Regions from separate parts of the Pseudogemmobacter blasticus genome, predicted to be linked through region 2. Evidence: riboswitches for the same ligand, from Rfam matches in the RefSeq annotation. Region 2 holds a riboswitch; each other region holds the start of a gene.
What was found. Region 2 has a riboswitch for cobalamin ahead of B6K69_RS17040 (cysteine-rich small domain-containing protein). Riboswitches for the same ligand answer to the same signal wherever they lie in the genome.
Positions count from the first base shown of each region.

Region 1: linked by a shared signal. The riboswitch ahead of B6K69_RS04455 (DUF1636 family protein) and the one ahead of B6K69_RS17040 (cysteine-rich small domain-containing protein) in region 2 are both predicted to bind cobalamin.
Region 3: linked by a shared signal. The riboswitch ahead of B6K69_RS16145 (hypothetical protein) and the one ahead of B6K69_RS17040 (cysteine-rich small domain-containing protein) in region 2 are both predicted to bind cobalamin.

Region 1 covers NZ_CP020470.1:923,189-928,604, reverse strand. Annotated here, with positions in the region: gene cobD (threonine-phosphate decarboxylase CobD) at 1-418, shown strand, start outside; gene bluB (5,6-dimethylbenzimidazole synthase) at 408-1,031, shown strand; gene B6K69_RS04465 (cobyric acid synthase) at 1,028-2,473, opposite strand; gene cobO (cob(I)yrinic acid a,c-diamide adenosyltransferase) at 2,485-3,093, opposite strand; cobalamin riboswitch at 3,158-3,363, shown strand; gene B6K69_RS04455 (DUF1636 family protein) at 3,457-3,819, shown strand; gene cobW (cobalamin biosynthesis protein CobW) at 3,816-4,859, shown strand; gene cobN (cobaltochelatase subunit CobN) at 4,866-5,416, shown strand, end outside.
Region 2 covers NZ_CP020470.1:3,499,979-3,505,394, forward strand. Annotated here, with positions in the region: gene tcuA (FAD-dependent tricarballylate dehydrogenase TcuA) at 1-2,458, shown strand, start outside; gene B6K69_RS17040 (cysteine-rich small domain-containing protein) at 2,591-2,944, opposite strand; cobalamin riboswitch at 3,091-3,277, opposite strand; gene nikR (nickel-responsive transcriptional regulator NikR) at 3,310-3,783, opposite strand; gene thyX (FAD-dependent thymidylate synthase) at 3,832-4,737, opposite strand; gene B6K69_RS17055 (VOC family protein) at 4,930-5,358, shown strand.
Region 3 covers NZ_CP020470.1:3,317,182-3,322,597, reverse strand. Annotated here, with positions in the region: gene B6K69_RS16160 (gamma-aminobutyraldehyde dehydrogenase) at 1-272, shown strand, start outside; gene B6K69_RS16155 (hydrogen peroxide-inducible genes activator) at 283-1,191, opposite strand; gene katG (catalase/peroxidase HPI) at 1,346-3,517, shown strand; gene B6K69_RS16145 (hypothetical protein) at 3,591-3,998, opposite strand; cobalamin riboswitch at 4,028-4,239, opposite strand; gene recJ (single-stranded-DNA-specific exonuclease RecJ) at 4,335-5,416, shown strand, end outside.

The DNA of each region.
Region 1 (5,416 bases), 970 kb from region 2:
GTTCGGCAAGTTCTATGGGCTGGCCGGGTTGCGGCTGGGGTTTGCGCTTGGGGCAAAGGCGGACATCGACCGGATGGCGGCGATGGCCGGGCCTTGGGCGGTGTCCGGCCCGGCGATCCAGGCGGGCACTGCCGCATTGCAGGATCGGGGCTGGCAGGCTGCCACCGCTGCCCGGCTGGTGCAGGATGGTCAGCGGCTGGACGCCCTGGCTGCGGCCGCCGGCTGGCGGTTGGCTGGCGGGGCGCATCTGTTCCGGCTTTACGACACGCCCTCGGCTGCCGCTGCGCAGGACGGGCTGGCCCGTGGCCGGATCTGGAGCCGCATCTTCCCCTGGTCGGACCGGCTGGTCCGGTTGGGGCTTCCGGGGCCGCAGGCGGAATGGGATCAACTGGAAAGGGCAATGACCGATGCACTTTGACCAACACCATCGCGACGCGCTGACAGACGTGCTGCGCTGGCGCCGCGACGTGCGGCATTTCCGCCCCGACCCGATTGACGAGACGGTCATCGAGCGGTTGCGGACGGCGATGGACATGGCGCCCTCGGTTGGCAATGCACGGCCCTGGCGGGTGATCCGGGTGGATGATCCCGCCCTGCGTGGCGCCCTGCTTGCCAATTTCGACGCCGCCCGCGCCGCCGCAGGGACCGCCTATACCGGCGACCGGGCTGCCGCCTATGGGCAGTTGAAGCTTCAGGGCATTGATCAGGCGCCGCTGCAACTGGCGATCTTCACCCACCGCGACCCGACCGCCGGCCATGGCCTTGGCCGTGCCAGTATGCCGGTGACACTGCACCAGTCGGTCGCCATGGCGATCCATGGTCTGTGGCTGGCCGCGCGGGCCGAGAACCTTGGCCTTGGCATGGTGTCGGTGCTGGACCCGCGGGCGGTCGAGTCGCTGCTGGTCACCCCGCCAGAGTGGGAATTCGCGGCATGGCTGTGCATCGGATACCCCGAATTCACCGACGATACGCCGCTGCTGCACCGCGCCGGCTGGCAGGAAAACCTGCCCACCCTGTGGGAGGTGCGCTAGCGGGCCAGCGCCAGCAGGGCTGGCACGTCGAGATGCGTCTCCAGATGGGCGGCAAGGTCGTCCAGCACCTGCTCGATCCCCTCGGCATAGGCCAGCCCCGACGCCGAAGCGCCCAAGCCCCGCAGAAAGGCCGCGCGGAAGGCGTCGTCGGTGAACAGGCCGTGCAGATAGCTGCCGGTCACCCGCCCGTCGGCCGAGGTGGCGCCTTCGGGCCGCCCGTCCAGCAGGGCAAAGGGCCGGGCACAATCTGCCCCCTCGGTGCGGCCGATGTGGATTTCATAGCCCGAAACCGTCAGCCCGCTGGTGCGATGCGTGGCGGTGGACCGTGTCAGCCGCTTGTCGGATGTCATCACGGTGGTCACGTCCAGCAGGCCAAGGCCCGGCGTTTCGCCCGCCGGCCCCTCAATCCCCTCCGGGTCGGCAACGCTGCGGCCCAGCATCTGATAGCCGCCGCAGATGCCCAGCACATGCCCGCCGCGCCGGCGGTGGGCGGCAAGGTCGATGTCCCAGCCCTGATCGCGCAGGAAGGCCAGATCGCCCCGCGTGGATTTTGAGCCGGGGATGATCACCAGCCGCGCATCGCCCGGAATGGCCCGGCCAGGCAGCACCATTTCGACCGTGACGCCGGGTTCCTGCTTCAGGGGATCAAGGTCGTCGAAATTGGCGATGCGCGACAGCGCCAGACAGGCCACCTTGAGGCCGCCGCCCTGGCCGTTGCCGGTCAGGTCCAGCGCATCTTCGGCCGGCAGGCGGGCGGCGCCGGCGAACCAAGGCACCACGCCGAAGCCGCGCCAACCGGTGCGTGCCGCGATCAGGCTGTAGCCATCGTCGAACAGTCGCGGGTCGCCACGAAAACGGTTGATCAGGAACCCCGCAACCAGCGCGGCATCGTCGGGGTCGATCACCGCCTGCGTGCCCACGATCTGCGCGATCACGCCGCCGCGGTCGATGTCGCCGGCCAGCACCACCGGCACATCCGCCGCCCGGGCAAAGCCCATGTTGGCGATGTCGCCCCGCCGCAGGTTCACCTCGGCCGGGCTGCCCGCGCCTTCGACGATCACCAGATCGGCCCGCGCCTTCAGCCTGTTGAAACTTTCCAGCACCGCCGGCATCAGCGACGGCTTCATCTTGCCATATTCGCCGGCGCCGGCCCGGGTCAGACGGCGGCCCTGCACCACGACCTGCGCGCCGATGTCGGTTTCGGGCTTCAGCAGCACCGGGTTCATGTCGGTATGCGGTGCCACCCCGGCCGCCAGCGCCTGCAAGGCCTGCGCACGACCGATCTCGCCGCCGTCCTCGGTCACGGCGGCGTTGTTCGACATGTTCTGCGGCTTGAAGGGCAGAACCGACAGCCCGCGCCGCCGCGCCGCCCGGCACAGCCCCGCCACCAGCAGCGACTTGCCGACATTCGAGCCGGTGCCCTGGATCATCAACGCGCGCATGGCAGGTCTCCTCAGAACTCCACGCCCGGCTGGCCCTTGATGCCGGCGCGGAACGGGTGCTTGACCAGCGTCATCTCGGTCACCAGGTCGGCCAGGTCGATCAGTTCGGGCTTTGCATTGCGTCCGGTCAGCACGACATGGGTCATCGGCGGCTTCTCGGTCTGCAGGAATTCCACCACCTCGGCCACATCCAGGTAATCGTAGCGCAGCGCGATGTTGATTTCGTCCAGCAGAACCATGCGGATGGCCGGGTCGCGGATCAGGTCTTTCGCCTTTTCCCAGCCCGCACGGGCCGCCGCCACATCGCGGGTGCGGTCCTGGGTTTCCCAGGTGAAGCCTTCCCCCATGGCGTGAAACTGGCAGAGATCGTTGAAATGCGCGGTGATCAGCCGCCGTTCGCCGGTGTCCCAGGCGCCCTTGATGAACTGGACAACGGCGCAGGGCATCCCATGCGCGATGGCGCGCAGGATCATGCCGAACCCCGCCGAGGATTTGCCCTTGCCGGTCCCGGTGTGCACGATCACCAGCCCCTTTTCGGCGGTCTTTTCCGCCAGAACCCGGTCTTTCGCGGCCTTGATCCGGGCCTTCTTCTCGGCATGGCTGCGGTCGGTGTCCGGCATCGGCTGCGACATGGCGGCGTTTCTTCCCTGGGTTGGGCGGCTTGACTTTCGGTCTGCCTTGGCGTCACTGGGGCACCAAGCTGGTTCCTGTCTATGACAGGCGAAGAGGGAATGCGATAGGGCCGTCCGGCCCGAGGCGCAGCCGCCCCCGCGACCGTGACCGGAGTTGGGTGTCCGATGCCACTGGCCGAAAGGCCGGGAAGGTGGGCACCCGGGGGAGCGATCCCCGACTCCGCAAGCCGGGAGACCTGCCAGCTTTGTTGTCAACGGGCGGACGGGGTGATCCGCGACCGGTGGATCGCCGCATCCGTCGCGCGCGCCTGCCTGTCCCTTTTCCCCGCCTGTCGCAGCCGGGAAGGGCGCATGACCGTTACGCTGCTTGTCTGTTCCACCTGCCGGGCAGGGGAGCCGGTGCCCGAGGGCACCTTGCCCGCCGGCACGCGCCTTGTCGCGGCGCTTGAGGCGCTTGGCCCTGTGCCCGGCGTTACCCTGCGCCCCGTCGAATGTCTGTCGGCCTGTTCGCAAGGCTGCGCGGTGGCGTTGTCGGCGCCCGGGCGGTGGTCTTACGTCTATGGACGGATGTCCGAAGCCGATGCGCCGCAGATCCTGGCCGGGGCGGCCGCCTATGCCGCCGCCCCCGACGGTATCGTTCCCTGGCGCGAGCGTCCCGAAATCTTTCGCAAGCAATCGCTTGCCCGCATCCCCCCCATCGGAGAGCCGACATGAGCGATCTTGCCAAGATTCCCGTCACCGTGATCACCGGCTTCCTTGGCTCGGGCAAGACGACGCTGATCCGCCATCTGATGCAGAACCCGCAAGGCCGGCGTTTGGCGGTGCTGGTCAACGAATTCGGCAGCGTGGGGGTGGACGGAGACATCCTCAAATCCTGCGCCGACGAGAATTGCCCCGAGGAAAACATCGTCGAACTGGCGAATGGCTGCATCTGCTGCACGGTTGCAGATGAGTTCATCCCCACGGTCGAGGCGTTGCTGGCCCTGCCGCAGCGGCCCGATCACATCCTGATCGAAACTTCGGGTCTGGCGCTGCCTAAGCCGCTGCTTCGGGCGTTTGACTGGCCCGCGATCCGGTCTCGGATCACCGTCGATGGCGTGATTGCGCTGGCCGATGCCGAGGCCGTGGCGGCGGGCCGCTTTGCCCCCGACCCTGTGGCCGTGCAGGCCCAGCGGGAGGCGGATGACAGCATTGACCACGAAACACCCCTGTCCGAGGTTTTCGAGGACCAGATCGCCTGTGCAGATCTGGTCTTGCTGACCAAGGCCGATCTGGCGGGCGAGACCGGCGTTGCCGCCGCCCGGGCCGTGATCGAGGCTGAGGCACCGCGCAAGCTGCCGATCCTGCCGTTGGTCGAAGGCGTCATCGACCCGCGGGTCGTTCTGGGGCTGGGGGCTGCCGCCGAGGATGATCTGGACGCCCGCCCGTCGCACCATGACGGGGCCGACGATCACGAACATGACGATTTCGACAGCGTGGTGATCGACCTGCCCGAAGTTGCCGACCCCGAGGCGCTGGCTGCGGCGATCCGCACCCTGGCCCGCGAATTGCGCATCCTGCGGGTCAAGGGTCATGTCGCGGTGACGGGCAAGCCGATGCGCCTTCTGGTGCAGGCGGTGGGGGAACGGGTCCGGCATCAGTTTGACCGGCCCTGGGGCGCTGCGCCGCGCCGGTCGCGGCTGGTGGTGATTGCCGAACACGACGACATCGACCCAGCCGCCATCCGGGCGGTGTTTGACCGGGCGGGGATCTGACCGCCCATGCATGTGGTCTTCCGCGAAAGCCATGGTCTGGAAGAGACCGAGGTGCCCACCGATCTGGGGCAGACACGGGCCGATCTGGTGGTGCTGTCCTTTTCGGACAGCGACCTTGGGGCGTTTGCGGCCGGCTGGCATCGGGCCCGCGAGGCCGGGCATCCGCTGCCCACGCTGCGGCTGGCGAACCTGACGGCCCTGCGGCATCCGATCTCGGTCGATACCTACCTGGACCGCACGCTGGTACAGGCTCGCGCCGTGCTGGTGCGGCTGATTGGCGGCACCGGCTACTGGTCCTACGGTCTGGCCGCGTTGCAGGACATGGCCCGTCGCAAGGGGGTGGCGCTGGCCGTTCTGCCGGCCGACGGGCGCGAGGACGCGGCGCTGGACGCGCTTTCGACGCTGCCCATCTCGACCCTGCGCCGGTTGCAGGCGCTGTGCGATGCGGGCGGCGCGGTGGCGGCCCAGGCGGCGCTGGCGCAATTGTCACTGGCGGCGGGCCTGTTCGCCGGCCCGGTGAGCGGCGCCAAGACTGTGCCCGAGTTCGGCTGGTATGA
Region 2 (5,416 bases):
CGCCGTGATGCTGGTGGATGCCGCGCCGCGCGAGCTGTTGGGCGGCAACGCCCGCCATTGCCGCAACCTGCGTCTGGTCAACCCTACCGAAACGCCCTTCCAGCGCGACAGTTACCCCGCCGCGGCCTTTCTGGCGGATCTTCGGCGCAAGGCTGCGCCTGATCCAGACCTTGCAGAGCGTCTGGCGGAAGGCGCGGGCGACCTGGGGCCCTGGCTTCTGGCGCAGGGGGTGGCTTTCGAACCCTGGGCCGACGGCAATCTGCCCTATTCCCGCCGAACCGTCTTTCTGCGCGGGGGCGGGCAGGCCTTGGTCAATGCGCTGGTCCGCCGTGCTGTCGCCCTGGGGGTGGATATTCGCACCGGCTGGCGGGTCCGCGCCCTAGATCCGGCCGCGCTGTCGCCGCAAACGGCCGCCCCGTTGCACATTCTTGCCGACACGCCCGAGGGGCCGGTGCAGATTGCCGCCGCTGCCGTGGTGCTGGCCTGCGGCGGTACGGGCGCAAACAGGGGCGAGCTGGCCCGCCACCTTGGCCCGCGCGCGGCGGTGATCGCCAATCGGGGCACGCCGTTCCAGCAGGGCGAACCGCTGCTTTGGCTGTTGTCGCACGGGGCTGCCGCCGCCGGTTTGCCGGGCGATGGCCACCTTGTCCCGGTTGATGCCCGCGCGCCACAAGACGATGCCGGAATTGTCAGCAGGTTGGACGGTATGCAGTTTGGCCTTGTCGTCGGCCCTGATGGCCGCCGCCTTGGCGATGAAGGCGCCACGATCAGCCCCGAGAGGTTCTCGCATTGGGCGCGTCTTCTGCAAGACCGGCCGGATCCGCGCGGCTGGATCATTCTGGGGCCCGAGGGCACCGCCCGTCTGCCGCCGTTGATGTATCCGCCGCTGCGCGCGGCCACGCCCGTGGCGCTGGCCCTTGCCTGTGGCATCGACCCCGATGGCCTGACCGTCACGCTGCAAGAGATCAGGGATTGGCAGGCCGGCGGTCCGCCGCCCGATCCACCGCGCACCCTGCGCGACACGGCCCCTCTGGGCCGGCTTGACGGCCCCCTTGCGGCCATTCCCATGCGGCTTGGGCTGGCCTTTACGCGCCACGGAGCCGCCGTCGACGCCAGTACGCGAATCCGCCTTGCCGCAGGGGGCACCGCGCCGCAGCTTTTCGCGGCGGGCACCGCCATGTGCGGCCAGATCCTGGGCCCGGGCTACCTTTCGGGCATGGGGCTGACCATTGCCGGCGTCTTCGGTCGCATCGCCGGGCGCGAGGCGGCAGCGCTGGCCGGGTCTGCGGTTCTGCCCGCGCAGGGGCCGGCCCTTGCAGACCGGATCGCCCCGTCTGCGCCGCCGCCGGAAGATCCGCTTGCCAATGCCCGGCGCACGATGAACCTGTGCAACACCTGCGGGTTCTGCACCGGGCTTTGCGATGTCTTCCCGGCGGCCCAGTTGCGGCAGGGCTTGCGGGACGGCGATCTGCGCCATCTTGCCCATCTGTGCCACGATTGCCGGTCCTGTCACGCCGATTGCCAATATACCCTGCCGCATGAACTGGCGATCAACGTCCCCGCCGCGCTGGCCGAGGTGCGGGCGCAAGACTATGCCGGACCTTTGCCCCGGCGGCCTGCCGGCCCCCGTTTCGCGGTCTGGCTGTTCCTGTTCTGCCTGTTCGCACCCGTGCTTGGCACCTTGCTTCTGGTGCCGTCGCAGGTGCTGTTCGCGCCGCAAGCCGGGTCGGGGGCCTTTTACCGGGTGATCCCCCATCCGGTGATGGCGGCGGGCGCGGCGCTGGCCTTTGCCGGGGCGGGCGTGCTGCTGGTGGCAAGGGTCTGGCGCCATTGGCGCCGCTCGGGCGGGCCGGCCACGCGGCACAGCCCGGCGACACTTGTCAGGGCGCTGACCGATGCCGCCACCCTGCGCAACCTTGGCCACGGCGCCCCCGGCTGCGAAGACCGGCAGGGCCGCGTCAGCCTGATCCGGCGCCTTGCGCATCACCTGGTTGCCTACGGGTTTGCTCTGACCTTTCTGGCCACGCTGGCGGGGGCCTGGTTGCACAGCCGCGGCCAGGTGGCACCTTACCCGGTGGTCAGCCTGCCGGTTCTGCTGGGCGCGATCGGTGGTCTGGCGATGCTGGCCGGCCTCACGCTGCTGGAGCGACGCAGCCGGTCGGCCGATCAGGCCCCGGCCAGTGCCCGTATGCTGGCCGAGGACCGTTTCGCCCGGGCCCAGCTTGCCGCCGTCGCCGGTTCCGGGCTGCTGCTTCTTGCCCTGCGCGAGACCCCCGTCATGGGCCTGATGCTGGCATTGCATCTGGGCAGCGTGCTGGGGTTTGCGCTGCTTCTGCCCTTTGGCAAGCTGTCGCACGGCGGCTGGCGCTTCGCAGCCCTGTTGCGACATGCCGGCGAACGCGCGGCCCGGCGCCCCAGACCCGGCCAGGCTGACAAGCCCGACGCGCCGGGGGAATGAGCGATCAGATTGGAGTGTGTCAGGGGCGGCCGGATGTCCGGGGGGCTTACCGCCTGATTGCGGCGGGCAAAGGCGGGCGATGGAACGGATGCAGTTTGCAAGCTCCCCCGCGCTGCGTTTGCAGGACAGCCGTCAATCGTCCTGTCCCTCAGCCTCATGCCCGGGCGGGCGGGGGCGGCGGGTGGGCGGGTCGGTCTGCGGAAGGCCCGACCAGACCACAGGATATTCCAGCCAGCGCTGGATGAAGTTCCACGACTTGCGGTAATCGTCATGCGGCAGGGTGCAGGCAGAGCAGTCCTTGCGTGTCAGACCGTTCCGGTCCGTGTAGGTCGCGTAGGAACCCGGACATTCATAGGCGATCAGCGGACAGTAGCAGAACAGGCAATTGAAATCGCCTTTCACGCCCTTATGGCAGGGCAGGAACGGGCAGGCCGTGTTGGTGTAGCCCTTGAAGGCCTCATTCGTGGTCGTGTCCTTCGGCTGCATCGCTGGCCCCTTCGCCTGACGTTTCCTTGCCGGCCCCGGCGCCGGATTCGGCGCAAAGCCCTGATGCCACGCGGAGAACAGGAGACAGATCACAAGCGCACAGGCCGTGGCCCTGCACAGATCCTGTCTCCGGGCCCGCCGCCCGGCATCGGTTCGTGGTTCCGGCAGGTCTCCTGGCTTGCGGGTCATCGTCGGTCTGCCAGCCTTCCCGGCGCGCAGGGCGCCCGTGGCATCTTGGCAGGGACTCGCCGCTCACAGTTGCGGGGGCAGCGCCGGGGTTTCACCGGCTTCCCTCTTCGCCCCTTGCGGGGCACCGGAACGGGGGTATCAAAGGCCACTGTCCGCAAGCTGTCAAGGTAGCCCGGTCAGAAGCTTTGCTGTACCCGCAGATGGGTGTGGCTGTGCGGCTCCTCGCCCTCATGCGCATGGGTCTCGACATGTTCCTCAACCGGGATCAGCCCGGCCGCGCCATGCCGCACCCCGCGTTCCAGAAACAGTTGCGCCGCATAATCCGACACGCGGGCGAAGTCGCCGCGCAGCACGGATATATCCACGGTTTCCCCGTGGTTGATCGGAATACTGGTGTGGAACAGTATCTCTGAATGTCGCGCCAGCCGGCCTTCGCGGATGCGCTTTGCCAGCTCTGGCATCGTCTGGTCCACTGCGCAGGACACCACCGCGAAACAGCCCTGATCGGGCCGCGCCGCCGGTTCAACCGCCAGCCCGCGCCGGATCAGGTCGCGGATCGCCTCGGACCGGTTCTGCACCGGCGACCGTGCGACATAAGCCTCCAGCTCGGCGGCCAGCTCGTCATCCAGCGTGATGGTGGTGCGGATCATCAGGCCCCCTTTGAGACGGCAATGCACTGGCGCGCAAGGAAGGCGCGTTTAGCCCCAGACCTCGACAAACTCGCGCCATTCGCCTTTCGACATGCCAGACTCCTCCTGTCCCACCACCTCGCCGGCCAGGCGGCGCTTCAGAAGTGCCGTCGCCTTGGCCGAAAGCGTGGTGCCGCCCATGCGGTAATCTTCAAAGGCGGCATAGGCGAGCGGCACCCAATCCTTGACGCACTCGGCAATCGCCTTGGCATAGATCTGGATTTCGTATTGCGCATGGGCATCGGCCCGCAGTCGCAGGAAGTGGAACAGGTTGTGCAGGTCAGTCTTCCAATACCACTGCGTATAGGTGTTCATCGGCAGGTTCATCCGCGCCAGTTCGCGGGCAAGGCCCTGCTGGCCGTCCTGCGACAGCATTTCCTCGTAGTGGTCAAAGCAGATGGCGGCGTCGCGCTTCAGCGTTTCCAGGACGCGAGCGGCTTCGGCGCCCGACAGAACCTCGCCCCGGCCCTGGTTGTTCACGGTCGATTGCGCGGCCAGGTGTTCGGGCGCCGGAATGTAGAACTCGCGGTCAAGGATCGAATAGCGGGCCGAGTATTCGTTGACGTTGGCGGTGCGGTGCCGGATCCACTGGCGGGCCACGAAGACCGGCAGTTTGACATGCAGCTTGATCTCGCACATCTCGAAGGGCGTCGAATGCCAGTGCCGCATCAGATAGCGGATCAGCCCTTCGTCGTTCGACACATGCTTTGTCCCGGCGCCATAGCTGACGCGCGCCGCCTGCACGATGGCGGCATCGTCGCCCATATAGTCGATCACCCGGATGAAGCCGTGATCCAGCACCTCATGCGCGCGGTAGAGATGCGCCTCCATCCCCGGAGAGACGGCGCGCAGCGTGGGTTGCGGATGGGCCCTGGCGGCTTCGATCTCGGCGCGTTGGTCGGGGGTCAGCGGCATGGGCGGGGCCTTTCGGGGAAAATCGGAAACGAGTCGCGAGCCACTATATATGGTGTGCCATCCTACGGAAACCGCAGTAGGGCGGTGCGGCCAAGGTGCCGCGGCGGCGTGGCGCGACAGGGTGGCGCTCGGGGGATCGCGTGCTATCCTGTCCGATGACCGCGGCCAGACCGGCCTGCGCAAGGAGGGCAGATGCAGATCAGATACCTACACACCATGGTCCGGGTGCTGGACCTTGAGGCGTCCATCGCCTTCTACCGGCTGCTCGGGCTTGAGGAAGCGCGCCGTTATGACAACGAAAGCGGCCGATTCACGCTGGTCTTCATGGCCCCGCCCGGCCAATCCGAGTGCCCCGTGGAACTGACCTGGAACTGGGACGGCGACAAGGCTCTGCCAAGCGACAGCCGGCATTTCGGCCACCTGGCCTATGAGGTGGAGGACATCCATGCGATGTGCGCGCATCTGATGGCGAACGGTGTGACGATCAACCGCCCGCCGCGCGATGGCCGCATGGCCTTTGTCCGCAGCCCGGACAACATCTCGATCGAGCTTTTGCAAAGCGGCCGTGCCCTGACGCCGGTTGAGCCCTGGATCTCGATGCCGAACACCGGCCATTGGTAAGCCAAGCGGCCGCGCAGGCACGGCCCAGCCGGTTCGGGCTTTCTGCCCCCGGCGGGGA
Region 3 (5,416 bases), 180 kb from region 2:
TCACCCCCTTCTCGGACCCCGAAGAAGCCGTCACCTGGGCCAATGACAGCGACTATGGCCTCGCCTCCTCGGTCTGGACGCGCGATGTGGGGCGCGGCATGGAAACCGCCGCCCGGCTGCGCTACGGCTGCACCTGGGTGAACACGCATTTCATGCTGGTCAGCGAAATGCCGCATGGCGGGCTGAAACAATCCGGCTATGGCAAGGATCTGTCGGCCTATGCGCTGGAGGATTACAGCGTGGTGCGGCACGTCATGGTGAAGCACGGCTAGACGGGGACGGCTAGACCGGGGCGGCGCGCCCCGCCAGCCCGGCCTGACGGACGATCTCGGCCACCTGCGCCAGTTGTCCGGCCAGCGGGCTGGTCTTGCGCCAGACCATGCCGATGGTGCGCAGCGGGCGCGGCTGCGGCAGCCGCGCCACCGACACCTGCGCCGAGCGGGTTTCAACCGCCACCGCCATTTCCGGGATCAGCGTCACGCCGATGCCCGCCCCCACCATCTGCACCAGCGTGGACAGCGAACTGCCTTCCATCAGGTCGCGCGGGGCCGAGGGCGACAACATGCAGAAGGACAGCGCCTGATCGCGGAAACAGTGACCCTCTTCCAGCAGCAGAAGCCGCATCTCGCGCAGGGTTTCGGGGTTGGGCACCGGCTTGCCCGCATCTTCGGGCGGGCGCACCAGGATGAATTCCTCGTCAAACAGCGGCTGTTCGGTCAGCGCGGGTTCGGACACCGGCAGCGCCACGATGGCGGTATCCAGCCGCCCGTTCAGCAGATCGTCGATCAGCACCTGTGTCACCGTCTCGCGCGGGCGCAGGTCCAGATCGGGATAGCGCGCGGCCAGCGCCTTGATCACCCGGGGCAGCAGATAGGGCGCCACGGTCGGGATGACACCGATCCGCAGCCGCCCCGCCAGCGGCCCGACAGAGGCCCGGGCCAGATCGGCCAGTTCATCGACCGACCGCAGGATTTCGCGCACCCTTTGGGCGAAGTCCTCGCCCAGCGGCGTCAGCCGGATCTGCCGCGCGCCGCGTTCCACCAGGGTCGCCCCCAGCAGATCCTCCAGTTCCTTGATCTGCAAGGACAGCGCCGGTTGCGAGATGGCGCAATCCTCGGCCGCGCGCCCGAAATGGCCGTGCCGGGCCAGCGCGTCGAAATAGCGGAGGTGGCGCATGGAAAGGCTGATCATAAGCCCAGCTTATTGCACACCTTAGAAAATGCAATTTGGAATTATGATACACAAATGTTAGAACGATTCCATATTCAGGGTCGGGAAAGCTGGCGTCACCGCGCCGGGCCGGGCCTGGAACGCCATGAAAACCACAGCCGCATCGGAGACACGGATGGACGGGAACGACACCAGGGGTTCGGGCAAATGCCCGGTCATGCACGGCGCGATGACCAGCGTCGGGACCAATGTCATGGAGTGGTGGCCGAATGCCCTGAACCTTGACATCCTGCACCAGCATGACAGCAAGACCAACCCGCTGCCCGGCTTCAACTACCGCGAGGCGCTGAAGACGCTGGATGTCGAAGCCCTTAAGCGTGACGTGAAGGCGCTGATGACCGACAGTCAGGACTGGTGGCCCGCCGACTGGGGCCATTACGGCGGCCTGATGATCCGCATGGCCTGGCACGCGGCGGGGTCTTACCGTCTGGCCGATGGCCGGGGCGGCGCCGGCACCGGCAACCAGCGGTTTGCGCCGCTGAATTCCTGGCCCGACAATGCCAACCTGGACAAGGCCCGCCGCCTGCTGTGGCCGATCAAGAAGAAATACGGCAACAAGATAAGCTGGGCCGACCTGATCGTTCTGGCCGGGACGATGGCCTATGAATCGATGGGCCTGAAGACCTTTGGCTTCGGCTTCGGCCGCGAAGACATCTGGCACCCGGAGAAAGACGTGTACTGGGGCAGCGAAAAGGAATGGCTGGCCCCCAGCGACAGCCGCTATGGCGATCTGTCCGATCCTTCGACGATGGAAAACCCGCTGGCCGCGGTGCAGATGGGCCTGATCTACGTCAACCCCGAAGGGGTGAACGGCCAGCCCGACCCGATGAGGACCGCCGCCCAGGTGCGCGAGACCTTCGCCCGCATGGCGATGGACGATGAGGAAACCGCCGCGCTGACCGCGGGCGGCCACACCGTCGGCAAGACCCATGGCAACGGCAGCGCCGCCAACCTTGGCCCCAGCCCGGAAGGCGCCGATGTGACCGAACAGGGCCTTGGCTGGATGAACCACACCAGCCGCGGCATCGGCCGCAACACGGTGACCAGCGGCATCGAAGGCGCCTGGACCACCCATCCGACCCAATGGGACAACGGCTATTTCGACCTGCTGTTCGGCTATGAGTGGGAGTTGAGGAAATCGCCCGCCGGTGCGTGGCAATGGATGCCGATCAACATCCGCGAAGAAGATATGCCGGTCGATGTGGAAGATCCCTCGATCCGCGTCATGCCGATCATGACCGATGCCGACATGGCGATGAAGGTTGACCCGGCCTATCGCGCGATCTGCGAACGCTTCCGCGCCGACCACGCCTATTTCAGCGACACCTTCGCCCGCGCCTGGTTCAAGCTGACCCACCGCGACATGGGCCCCAAGGTCCGCTACATCGGGCCGGACGTGCCCGCCGAAGACCTGATCTGGCAAGATCCGGTGCCCGCCGGCCGCAGCGATTATGACGTGGCCGCCGTCAAGGCCCGGATCGCGGCCTCGGGCCTGTCGGTGGCGGATGCCGTTGCCACCGCCTGGGACAGCGCGCGCACCTATCGCGGGTCGGACATGCGCGGCGGCGCGAACGGCGCCCGCATCCGGCTGGCCCCGCAGAACGGCTGGGAAGGCAACGAACCGGCGCGACTGGCGCGTGTGCTTTCGGTGCTGGAGCCCATCGCCGCCGCGACCGGCGCTTCGCTGGCCGATGTCATCGTGCTGGCCGGCAGCCTTGGCGTGGAAATGGCCGCCCGTGCCGCCGGCTTCCCGGTCGCGGTGCCCTTCGCCCCCGGCCGTGGCGATGCCAGTGCCGAACAGACCGACGCGGCCTCGTTCGACGTGCTGGAACCGCTGGCCGATGGCTTCCGCAACTGGCTGAAGAAAGACTACGTTGTCAGCGCCGAAGAACTGATGCTCGACCGGGCGCAGCTCATGGGCCTGACCGCGCAGGAGATGACCGTACTGGTCGGCGGGATGCGGGCGATGGGCACCAACCACGGCGGCACGGCGCATGGCGTCTTTACCAACCGTGTCGGCGCCCTGACGACCGATTTCTTCACCACGCTGACCGACATGGCCTGGAAATGGGTGCCGGCGGGCAACAACCTGTATCACCTGACCGACCGCAAGACCGGCGCGGTGAAATGGACCGCGACCCGTGTCGATCTGGTGTTCGGCTCGAACTCGGTCCTGCGGGCCTATGCCGAGGTCTATGCCCAGGATGACGCCGCCGAGAAATTCGTGCGCGACTTCGTGGCCGCCTGGACCAAGGTGATGAACGCCGACCGTTTCGATCTGCGCTGATCGCGGCACGGTCTGCCGGAACTTCGGGCGCCCTCCGGTCTTCGGGGGGCGCCTTTTTCGTGACGGCCCCGGCTCAGGCCAGACGGTCGGGCAAGACCTCGGCCCCGATCAGCGCATCGGGCCGGGCGGCGGTGATCGCCGCCGCCGCAAGGCCCGGACCCGGCCCGGTTTCCCCGGTGCCAAGGTCGCCGCGCACCCAGGTGGCCCTGGCCCCGGCCTGCCAGCCCAGCCGGCAGGCGCGGATGCAGCCCACGGCCTCCAGCGTTCCCGAGATTTCGAAATCGGGCGTCAGCCCGCCCGCGCCGGTGGCCATGGCCGCCACCAGCCGCCGCGTCAGGTCCAGCCCCACCGGGCAGACCCGGCCCAGATGCGGGCAGACCGTCGCGCAGGTCACCTGCCAGCGCGGCGACATTCGGCCGGGGATCGCGTCACCCGGCCCCTCGGGCGCAGGGGCACGTTCGGGGAAAAATCCGTCTTCCATCACGTCTCCTGTCGGGCGCCCCGCCCGCTTCGGGTTTCGGTGTGATGGCAGGTCTCCTGACTTGCGGGTCTTCGCCTTTCCGCGCCTTCCCGGTGCCGGGGCACCAGTGGACCATTGCAGATCAGCTCGCCGCTTACAGTTGCGGGGGCAGTCGCGGCCTTGGCCCCCGAAGGCGCCGCACCGCGTTCCCATTTTCATCCGAAGGCTTGCGCCCGCCGGAACCATCGCCCGCAGAAAGCCGCGTTTCGGCGGGCAGAGTCAAGCCGTGCCGCTGGGGGCGGACGGGAGCGACCATTCCCCCTTGCGCGACGGCCCCTGTTGCGGCACCCCTGCCCCATGTCCAGCCCTGCCGCCTTTCTCAATGTCCAGGCCTCGCTGACCGGCCGCCGCTGGGTCGGGCCCGATGCCGGGGCCGACCGTCTGGCCGAGGCGATGGCGCAAGCCACCCGCCTGCCGCTGCCGCTGTGCCGCATCCTTGTCAGCCGCGGCGTGCCGCCCGATCAGGCCGCGGGCTTTCTGGCCCCCACGCTGAAAGACCTGCTGCCCGACCCGCGGTCGCTGCGCGACATGGAAAAGGCCGCCGCGCGGCTGGTGCGCGCCCTGACCTCGGGCGAGCGGATCGCCATCTTCGCCGATTACGATGTGGACGGCGGGGCTTCGGCGGCGCTGCTGCTGGCCTGGCTGCGCGCGCTGGGGCGCGATGCCACGCTGTATATCCCCGACCGCATCGACGAAGGCTATGGCCCCAATGTCCCGGCCATGCAGGCGCTGGCGCGCGACCACGGGCTGATCCTTTGCGTCGATTGCGGCACGCTGAGCCATGAGCCGGTTGCCGCCGCCGCGCCGGCCGATATGGTGATCCTTGACCACCACCTTGCCACCGAAACCCTGCCCGCCGCCCATGCGGTGGTGAACCCCAACCGGCAGGACGAAGACGGCAGCCTGGCGCATCTCTGCGCGGCCTCGGTCGTGTTCCTGGCGCTGGTCGAGGCCAACCGGCAATTGCGCGGCCAAGGCAGCACCGGCCCCGACCTGATGGCGCTGCTGGATCTGGTCGCGCTGGCCACTGTGGCGGATGTGGCCCCGCTGATCGGCGTCAACCGCGCTTTCGTGCGGCAGGGGCTGCGCGTCATGGCCCGGCGGGAGCGGCCCGGCCTGCGCGCGCTGGCCGACATTGCGCGCATGGACAGCGCCCCCACCGCCTATGCCCTGGGCTTTCTGCTGGGGCCGCGCGTCAATGCCGGGGGCCGCATCGGCCAGGCCGATCTTGGCGCCCGCCTGCTGGCCGCCACCGATGACGCGCAGGCCCTGGCCCTGGCCCGCCGGCTGGACGAGCTGAACACCGAACGCCGCGTGCTGACCGAAGCCGTCCGCGAAGAGGCGCTGGCCCAGGCCGAGGCGCGCGGGCTTGATGGCCC